Regions from separate parts of the Streptomyces sp. NPDC021224 genome, predicted to be linked through region 1. Evidence: predicted binding sites of a transcription regulator. Region 1 holds the regulator's gene; the other holds the start of a gene.
The links. Region 1 encodes HspR, which represses chaperone genes until heat shock. Its sites were predicted from a motif close to TTGAGNNNNNNNNNCTCAA; they were not measured.
Positions count from the first base shown of each region.

Region 2: the regulator HspR is predicted to act here: its motif matches at 1,619-1,637, upstream of lon (endopeptidase La).

Region 1 covers NZ_JBIRPW010000001.1:75,216-80,248, forward strand. Annotated here, with positions in the region: gene clpB (ATP-dependent chaperone ClpB) at 1-763, opposite strand, end outside; gene ACH4PY_RS00295 (heat shock protein transcriptional repressor HspR) at 1,118-1,651, opposite strand; gene dnaJ (molecular chaperone DnaJ) at 1,656-2,846, opposite strand; gene grpE (nucleotide exchange factor GrpE) at 2,891-3,583, opposite strand; gene dnaK (molecular chaperone DnaK) at 3,580-5,033, opposite strand, start outside.
Region 2 covers NZ_JBIRPW010000006.1:406,242-411,274, forward strand. Annotated here, with positions in the region: gene helR (RNA polymerase recycling motor ATPase HelR) at 1-224, opposite strand, end outside; gene ACH4PY_RS18320 (nucleotidyltransferase domain-containing protein) at 656-1,498, opposite strand; gene lon (endopeptidase La) at 1,660-4,092, shown strand; gene ACH4PY_RS18330 (lysozyme) at 4,172-5,033, opposite strand, start outside.

The DNA.
Region 1 (5,033 bases):
CCCCGCGGTACTTCGCGCCCGCGACCATCGCCCCGAGGTCGAGCGAGACCAGCCGCTTGTTGCGCAGCGACTCGGGCACGTCGCCCTTGACGATGCGCTGCGCCAGGCCCTCGACGACGGCGGTCTTGCCGACGCCGGGCTCACCGATCAGCACCGGGTTGTTCTTCGTCCGCCGGGAGAGCACCTGCACGACCCGGCGGATCTCCTGGTCGCGGCCGATCACCGGATCCAGCCGGCCCTCCCGGGCGGCCGCGGTGAAGTCGGTGCCGTACTTCTCCAGCGCCTTGTAGGTGCCCTCGGGATCCTGGCTGGTCACGCGCTGCCCCCCACGGGCGGTCTCGAAGGCGGCCAGCAGCTTCTTGCCGTCGGCCCCCTGACGGGTGAGCAGCTCGCTGGCCGAGCCGCCCTTGACGGCGATGCCGATGAGCAGGTGCTCGGTGGAAAGGTACGCGTCCCCCAGCTCCTTGGCCCGTTCCGCGGCGTCCGCGATGACCGCCAGCAGATCGCGGTTGGCCTGCGGCGGGGCCACCGTCGAGCCCTGCACCTTCGGCAGCTGCTCGACGAGCTGTGCGGCCTGCGCGCGCAGCCCCGCCGGATCGGCGCCGACGGCGGTCAGCAGGTCCAGCACGTTCTCGTTGTCCGCGCCGCTCAGCAGCGCGAGCAGCAGGTGCGCGGGCGTGAGGTCCGGGTTGCCCTCGGAGACCGCCCGGGTGTTGGCGGCGTTGAGCGCTTCCCGGCTCTTGTTCGTCAGCTCGGCGTCCACGGGGTCGGATCCTCCTCGGGGTGCTTGTTCCATTCTGGCCCGCCCCACGGTCGAGGGCACGCCGACGCTGCGGGCGCGGCTGCGCCGCGGGGCACGCGTCTTCAAGCTGCGACTACGCCGTGGGGCGAGAGTTTTGAGGGGGCGCGGGGAACTGCGCGACAAGCCACCCCCGGGCGGTGGTCCGGATCGGACCGAAGAGACCCTTTGGGTCGGTTTTCGACCCGCGCCCCGGCGGGGGCTGCTCGCGCGGTTCCCCGCGCCCCCTCAAAACGCTCGCCCTACGCAGAGGGCAGCCCGCAGCCCGTGCTCGGCCGGGCGGAGCGAGCCCCTCCGCCAATCGGCGTCGTCAGGCGCCTACGCGCCGTCGCGCTTGGGGCGCCACACCACGAGCGCGCTGGTGTGCTGGACGTCCTGGTAGGGGACGAGATCGCGGCGGTACGAGGCGTGCACCGCCGCCTCGCGCTGCTGGATGAGCGCGGCCGCGCCCTCCACCGTGGCGGTGAGTTCGGCGACGCGCGCCTGGAGCGCGGCGACCTGGTTCTCCAGCTCGATGATGCGCTTGATGCCGGCCAGGTTGATGCCGTCGTCCTGGGAGAGCCGCTGCACCTCGCGCAGCTGCTCGATGTCGCGTGCGGAGTAGCGGCGGCCCCGCCCGGCCGTGCGGTCGGGCGAGACCAGGCCGAGGCGGTCGTACTGCCGCAGGGTCTGCGGGTGCAGCCCGGACAGCTCGGCGGCCACGGAGATGACGTAGACCGGGGTCTCCTCGGTGAGCTGGTACGGGTTGCGCCCGCGCGGGGCACCCCCCGGACCCCGTGGAGTGCGTGCGCCACCGGTGCCGGAGCCGCGCGGGCCCGGCCCCGGACCGTCCGTCCGGCCGTCGATGTTCATCCGTTCACGCTCCCTTTGCCGCCTTGAACAGCTCGGCCCGCGGGTCGAAGTCCGCGGTGGCCTCCCGGTAGGCCTCCAGTGCGTCGAGCGCCTTGCCCTCGCTCGTCTCCGGCACCGCCACCTCGACGGTGACCAGCAGATCGCCGCGCGAGCCGTCCTTGCGGACGGCGCCCTTGCCGCGGGCGCGCAGGGTGCGGCCGTTGGGGGTGCCGGGCGGGAGCTTGAGGGTGACGGGCGGGCCGCCGAGGGTGGGCACCTTGACCTCGCCGCCGAGCGCCGCCTCCGTGAAGCTGACCGGAACGGTCACCGTGAGGTTGGCGTCCTTGCGGCCGAAGACCGGGTGCTTGCCGACGTGCACGACCACGTAGAGGTCGCCCGCCGGGCCGCCGCGCTCGCCGGGGGCGCCCTTGCCGCGCAGCCGGATGCGCTGCCCGTCGGTGACGCCCGCCGGGATGCGGACCTGCATGGTGCGCGAGCTCTTGGCGCGCCCGCTGCCGTGGCAGACCTCGCAGGGGTTCTCCGCGATCAGGCCGCGACCCTTGCAGTCCACGCACGGGTCGGTGAGCGAGAAGCCGCCCCCGCCACCGCGCGAGACCTGGCCGGTGCCGACGCAGGTCGGGCACACCCGGGGGGTGCCGTTCTTGTCGCCGGTGCCGGAGCAGGCCTTGCAGGGGGCCTGCGAGGACATCCGCAGCGGGACCGTGGCCCCGTCGACGGCCTCGGTGAAGCTCAGCGTGACCTCGGACTCGACGTCCTGGCCGCGCCGCGGCTGCACCCGGGTGCCGCCGCCGCGGTTGAAGAGCCCGCCGAAGACGTCCCCGAGCCCGCCGCCGAAGCCGCCGCCCTGGCCCCCGCCGGGGGCCTGGCCGCCGGCGCCGCCGCCGAAGAGGTCGCCCAGGTCGAAGTTGAAGCCGCCGGTGCCGCCCGCGCCCGGGCCGGGGCGGAAGCCGCCGTTCCCGAACAGCGCGCGGCCCTCGTCGTACTCCTTGCGCCGTTTGGTGTCCGAGAGGACGTCGTTGGCCTCGGAGATCTCCTTGAAGCGCTCCTCCGCCTTGGCGTCGCCCTTGTTGGCGTCCGGGTGGAACTCGCGGGCGAGCTTCCGGTACGCCTTCTTGATCTCGGCATCCGTGGCGTCCTTGGGGACGCCGAGGACCTTGTACAGGTCCTTTTCCAGCAGGTCCCTACTGATGCTCATCCCCGGCGTCCCTCCTTCCGGCCGTGAAGGCTCTCTCTACACCGTCAGCCCTGCTCCGGGCCACCGTTCTCCTCGTCGTCCGCCGTGTCCGCCTTCGCGTCCCGGTCGTCCGCCGTCTCGTCGGCGGCCTTCCCGGAGCCCGGCTGCGGTTCGGCGACCGCGACCCGGGCGGGCCGCAGATTGCGCTCACCGAGGCGGTACCCGGGCTGGAGGATCTGCACGCATGTCGTCTGCGTGACATCCGGCGAATAGCTGTGCATCAGGGCCTCGTGCACCAGCGGGTCAAAGGGCTCGCCCTCCTTGCCGAACTGCTGCAGCCCCAGCTTCGCCGCGACCGTCTCCAGCGACTCGGCCACCGACTTGAAGCCGCCGACCAGCTCGCCGTGCTCGCGCGCCCGGCCGATGTCGTCGAGCACCGGGAGCAGCTCGGTGAGCAGGTTGGCCACCGCGATCTCCTTGACGGCGACGCGGTCGCGCTCCACCCTGCGGCGGTAGTTCTGGTACTCGGCCTGCAGGCGCTGGAGGTCCGCGGTGCGCTCGTTGAGCGCGGTGCGCACCTGGTCCAGCTGTGCCCGCAGCGCGGTCAGCTCCTGGGCGTCCCCGCCACCGGCCCCCGGGGCCGCCTCGTCGGCGGTCCCGGAGTCCTTGCCTGCCGCCGAGCCCTTGCCGGGCTTGGCGTCACCGGCCTCGGAAGGGACGTCGGGCTCCGGCTCGAAGCCCTTCGGCTCCTCCGTCACGCGGCACCGTCCCTCTTGTCGTCGTCGACGATCTCGGCGTCCACGACGTCGTCGTCCGCGGCACCGGGCTGCTCGCCCGCGGCCGCGCCGGCACCCGCCTGGGCGGCGCCGTCACCGGGCGCGTTGGCGTAGAGCGCCTGGCCCAGCTTCTGGCTGACGGCGGCGACCTTCTCGGTGGCCTCGCGGATCGACGCGGTGTTGTCGGCGTCGGTCGACTCGTTCTTGAGCTTCTCCTTGAGGTCCGCGATGGCGGCCTCGACCTCGGACTTCACGTCCTCGGGGAGCTTGTCCTTGTTGTCCGCGATGAACTTCTCGGTCTGGTAGGCCAGCTGCTCGCCCTGGTTGCGGGTCTCGGCGGCCTCGCGGCGGCGGTGGTCCTCCTCCGCGTACTGCTCGGCCTCGGACCGCATGCGGTCGACCTCGTCCTTCGGCAGCGAGGAGCCGCCGGTGACGGTCATCCGCTGCTCCTTGCCCGTGCCCAGGTCCTTCGCGCCGACGTGCATGATGCCGTTGGCGTCGATGTCGAAGGTGACCTCGATCTGGGGCATGCCGCGCGGGGCCGGCGGCAGACCGGTCAGCTCGAACATCCCGAGCTTCTTGTTGTACGCGGCGATCTCGCGCTCGCCCTGGTAGACCTGGATCTGCACGGACGGCTGGTTGTCCTCGGCCGTCGTGAAGATCTCCGAGCGCTTGGTCGGGATCGTGGTGTTGCGCTCGATCAGCTTGGTCATGATGCCGCCCTTGGTCTCGATACCGAGGGACAGCGGGGTGACGTCGAGCAGCAGGACGTCCTTGACCTCGCCCTTGAGCACACCGGCCTGGAGGGACGCGCCGATGGCGACGACCTCGTCCGGGTTGACGCCCTTGTTGGCCTCCTTGCCACCGGTCAGCTCGCGCACCAGCTCGGCGACCGCGGGCATACGGGTGGAGCCGCCGACGAGGACGACGTGGTCGATCTCGGACAGCTGGATGCCGGCGTCCTTGATCACGTTGTGGAACGGCGTCTTGCAGCGCTCCAGCAGGTCGCTGGTCAGCTGCTGGAACTGCGCCCGGGTGAGCTTCTCGTCCAGGTGCAGCGGGCCCTCGGCGGACGCCGTGATGTAGGGCAGGTTGATGGACGTCTCGGTCGAGCTGGACAGCTCGATCTTCGCCTTCTCCGCCGCCTCACGCAGGCGCTGGAGGGCCATCTTGTCCTTGCCCAGGTCCACGCCGTGGCCGGACTGGAACTGCTTGACCAGGTAGTCGACGACGCGCTGGTCCCAGTCGTCACCACCGAGGTGGTTGTCGCCGTTGGTGGCCTTGACCTCCACGACGCCGTCGCCGATCTCCAGCAGCGAGACGTCGAAGGTGCCGCCGCCGAGGTCGAAGACCAGGATCGTCTGGTCGTCCTTGTCCAGGCCGTAGGCGAGCGCGGCCGCGGTCGGCTCGTTGACGATGCGCAGTACGTTCA
Region 2 (5,033 bases), on a different contig from region 1:
ATCCGCCGCACCTCGCGCGCGAGCTCGCGCACCGCGACGTCCCGCTCCACGGCGGTCCCGCCGTGCTCCTTGAGCGCGATGTCGTGCGCCGCCTTGGCCCGCGCGCGGCGCGCGTCCAGCCGCGCGTAGAGCGCCTTTACGTAGCCGCGCTCGTCGTCCAGCTCCGTGTCATAACCCTGACGTGCCGTCACGTGCTCCCCGTCCGCCTTGCTGAATCCGCCCACGGCGGAGCATTCTGCGACAAGGTGGGGGCCTTGCGGCAAGCCCCCCACTCCGCTATACGTTTATTAACGGCGGGAGTCCCGCCTGCCCCCTGCGCTGTCGGCTTCCCGCCGCGGGGGTGCCCGCGGGTGTTTCCCACCCCCACCGGCAGGCAGCCGCTGAACCGTCCCGGAGGGGGACGGTGCGGGGTGCCCCCGCAGGAATGCGCTGGGAGTGCCTCGCCAGCTCGGTAAGAGGGTGAAGGCGCATTCCGAGGAGGTGCCCCGTGCCGGCACCCGACCCACCCCCCGGACAGAAAGCGCGATGCCCCGCCGGGTGACACCAGGGGCGCGTGCCGGCACCTCCCAGGCGGAGCCTGGGGGAGAACTGCGCGCCAAGCCCCCACGTAGGGAAGATCGCGACGCCTGCCGCAACAGGCACCCCCGGAGCGTCCTCACGCCGCAGCCCGCGGCGTCTTCTCCCCGTGGACGGCGACGTACGTGGACGCCAGCCACGGAGCCAGGTCCGTGAGGAGGAAGCCGAGGTCCGCCGGGGCCCCGGACGGGGAGAGGGCGAGCTCAGCCGCCCGGCGCATCTGCCCACCCCGCGCGGGGTAGTAGCCCGCGAACGCCGCGGCCTGCTCGCGCAGGGAGCTGGTCCAGCCGCCCCAGCGCGGCATCACGAGCGTGAACCCCGTCCGCACGATCCGCCGGGCCACGCCCCGGCACAGCACGCGGCGCTCCGCGTCCGACGTGGCGGCGGCGAACCGCTCGGCCCACCCGGGGAGGGCGAGCGCGAGGTCGCCGTTGGTCTCCCGGGCGAGCAGCCCGTCCGGCCGGTACCGCGGCAGCGCGTCCGCGAGGTCCGGCCCGAGCAGCGGCGTGCACAGGCAGGCCACGAAGAACCCGAGGTCGTGCCGTTCCAGCTCGCTCAGCAGCGTCCCGGTGTCGAAGAGCAGCAGTCCGACGCCGTCCACGACGGGGAAGCGCGCGTCGAGGTCCGAGGCGAGCGCTTCGGCGGTGGCGCGGTCGGCCTCGGTCGGCGGGTCGTGGAGGACGACGACGAGGTCGAGGTCGGAGATCCCGGCGCGCGCGGTGCCCCGCGGAACGCTGCCGTAGACGTACGCGCTGTGCAGCCGGCCGCCCGGGTACGCGGCCGGGACCCGCTCGCGTACCGCGTCGAGCAGCGGCGCGAACTCCGGCTGGACCCGCGCGAGCGAACCCTCGCGCAGGATCGTCCCGTCGGGCCCGAGGCCCACACCGTGTCCGAGAGGTCCGAGGGGTCCGAGTGGTTCCATGCGCTCCAACCTATGCCGGGGCGCAAGCGGTTTTCGCAGGTCACGGCCTCCTCACCCGCCCGGCGCAGCTGATCGCCGAGAGCGAACACGTTCCCGGGAACACCGGGGACCCTCCGTGCATTGAGCCTCATGTACTCAACTTGCTTGCCCGAGGAGCGATCATGCCGATTGAGTCTGTTCCTTCCAACCCCGCCGGTTCGACGCTGACGCTGCCGGTCCTCCCGCTGGACGGCGAGGTCGTGCTGCCCGGCATGGTCGTGCCGCTCGACCTCACCGATTCCGAGGTCCGTGCCGCCGTGGAGGCGGCGCAGTCCGCGCACCGGACGGGGGCGGCGGGCAAGCCGCGCGTCCTGCTGGTGCCGCGCATCGACGGCACGTACGCGGGCGTCGGGACGCTGGGCACCGTGGAGCAGGTCGGTCGCCTGTCCGACGGCGACCCGGGCGCGGTCATCAAGGGCCGTACCCGGGTGCGGATCGGCGCGGGGACGACCGGGCCGGGTGCCGCGCTGTGGGTCGAGGGCACGGTCATCGAGGAGCCGGTGCCCGCCGAGTCGCCGGGCACGGTGGCCGAACTGATGAAGGAGTACAAGGCGCTGGCCACGAGCTGGCTGCGCAAGCGGGGCGCCTGGCAGGTGGTGGACCGCGTCCAGCAGATCGAGGACGTGGGCCAGCTCGCCGACAACTCCGGCTACAGCCCCTTCCTGACCGCCGAGCAGCGCGTGGAGCTGCTGGAGACGGTGGATCCGGTGGCGCGGCTGAAGCTCGCCGTGCAGTGGCTGCGCGACCACCTGGCCGAGCAGGACGTCGCGGAGACGATCCGCAAGGACGTCCAGGAGGGCATGGAGAAGCAGCAGCGCGAGTTCCTGCTGCGCCAGCAGCTGGAGGCGGTGCGCAAGGAGCTGTCCGAGCTGAACGGTGAGCCGGACGACGAGGCCGGTGACTACCGGGCCCGCGTCGAGGCCGCCGACCTGCCGGACAACGTGCGCGAGGCCGCGCTGAAGGAGGTCGAGAAGCTGGAGCGGTCCTCCGACGCCTCGCCCGAGGGCAGCTGGATCCGCACCTGGCTGGACACCGTCCTGGAACTGCCGTGGAAGGTCACGACGGAGGACACGTACGACGTCGCGGGCGCGCGGGCGGTGCTGGACGCCGACCACGCGGGGCTGGACGACGTCAAGGAGCGCATCACCGAATACCTCGCGGTGCGCAAGCGCCGGGCCGACCGGGGCCTGGGCGTCGTGGGCGGCCGCCGCGGCGGCGCGGTGCTGGCCCTGGTGGGCCCGCCCGGGGTGGGCAAGACCTCGCTCGGCGAGTCCGTGGCGCGGGCGATGGGCCGCGAGTTCGTCCGGGTCGCGCTCGGCGGTGTCCGTGACGAGGCGGAGATCCGCGGCCACCGCCGTACGTACGTGGGCGCGCTGCCCGGCCGTGTGGTGCGGGCGATCAAGGAGGCCGGGTCGATGAACCCGGTGGTGCTGCTCGACGAGATCGACAAGGTCGGCTCCGACTACCGCGGCGACCCGGCCGCGGCGCTGCTGGAGGTGCTGGACCCGGCGCAGAACCACACCTTCCGCGACCACTACCTGGAAGTCGAGCTGGACCTGTCCGACGTGGTCTTCCTGGCCACCGCGAACGTCCTGGAGGCCATCCCCGAGCCGCTGCTGGACCGGATGGAGCTGGTGCGGCTGGACGGCTACACCGAGGACGAGAAGGTCGTCATCGCCCGCGACCACCTGCTGCCCCGGCAGCTGGAGCGCGCGGGTCTGGACGCCGAGGAGGTGACCCTCGCGGAGGAGAGCCTGCGCAGGCTCGCCGGCGAGTACACCCGCGAGGCCGGGGTGCGGAACCTGGAGCGTACGGTCGCCCGCATCCTGCGGAAGATCGCCGCGCGGCACGAGCTGGGCGAGCAGGAGCTGCCGTACACGGTCGGCCCGGACGACCTGCGCGGCCTGATCGGGCGCCCGCACCACGTGCCGGAGTCCGCGCAGGATCCGCAGGAGCGGCGTACCGCGGTGCCGGGTGTCGCGACGGGCCTGGCCGTCACGGGCGCGGGCGGTGACGTGCTCTACATCGAGGCGTCGCTCGCCGACCCGGAGACGGGCGGGTCCGGGCTGCAGCTCACCGGCCAGCTGGGCGACGTCATGAAGGAGTCGGCGCAGATCGCGCTGTCCTTCCTGCGCTCGCACGGCGCCGAGCTGGAGCTGCCGGTCGGCGACCTGAAGGACCGCGGGGTGCACCTGCACGTCCCCGCGGGAGCGGTGCCCAAGGACGGCCCGAGCGCCGGTGTGACGATGACGACCGCGCTGGCCTCGCTGCTGTCCGGCCGCCGGGTGCGGACGGACGTGGCCATGACCGGCGAGGTGTCGCTGACCGGCCGGGTGCTGCCGATCGGCGGGGTCAAGCAGAAGCTGCTCGCCGCGCACCGCGCCGGGATCACCACCGTGGTGATCCCCAAGCGCAACGAGCCCGACCTGGACGACGTGCCGGCCGAGATCCTGGAGGCCCTGGACGTCCACCCGGTCGGCGACGTCCGGCAGGTGCTGGCCCTCGCCCTGGAGCCGGCCGCCGCGGACGTCCGCACGGTGCCCGTGGCCGCCTGACGGCGGGTGACGGCGTGTGACGGCCGTGTGGCCCCTTCCCCGCGCGGGGAAGGGGCCACACGGCCGTGCGCGGCCGGGCTCAGCCCTTGGCGTACGCCTTCACGCGGTCCAGTGCGCCGTTGAACTTGTTCTGGTCGCCGGGGAAGGTGCCGGTGTCGGCCCACTGCCAGAAGGTCTGGTAGCTCCACCCGGCCGGGAGCGTGCCGATGGTGCCGGAGTAGCGGGCGACCCACAGGGCGTTGTGCGCCGCGAAGGCGCCGCTGTTGCCCGTGCAGGTGGTCCACCAGCTGGTGGACGTGTAGATCGTCGGGTAGCGGCCCGTCTTGGCGTGGTACTCGTTCGAGAACGACTGGATCCAGCTCACCATGCCGCTCGCGGACTTCCCGTAGCAGCTGGCGCCGTACGGGTTGTACTCCATGTCCAGCGCGCCGGGCAGCGTCTTGCCGTCCGCCGACCAGCCGCCGCCGTGCGCCACGAACCAGTCGGCCTGCGCCGCGCCGCTCGACACGTCGGGCAGCGCGAAGTGGTAGGAGCCGCGGATCATGCCGACGTTGTACGAGCCGTTGTACTGCTGCGCGAAGTACGGGTTGGTGTACGAGGTGCCCTCGGTCGCCTTGACGTACGCGAACTTCGCGCCCTTGGACCAGGCGCCCGACCAGTTGACGTCGCCCTGGTGGCTGGAGACGTCCATGCCCGGGGTCTGGGTGACCTTGGAGGCGGACACGACCTTGGAGTCGCCCGCGGCGTCGGCGCCCTCGTGGATCTTGATCTGCGAGCCCAGCCAGTCCAGGTCCGGGTGGGTCATGTGGTCGGAACTCGCCGCGTGGGCCGTCCCGGGGGCGGCGAGAACCAGCGCGGACATGGTGGCGAGGAGTCCGGTGAACAGCGTGAGCCTGGCCCGGACCGAGCCGTTGCCGTGCATGACGGAGAGATCTCCGCGG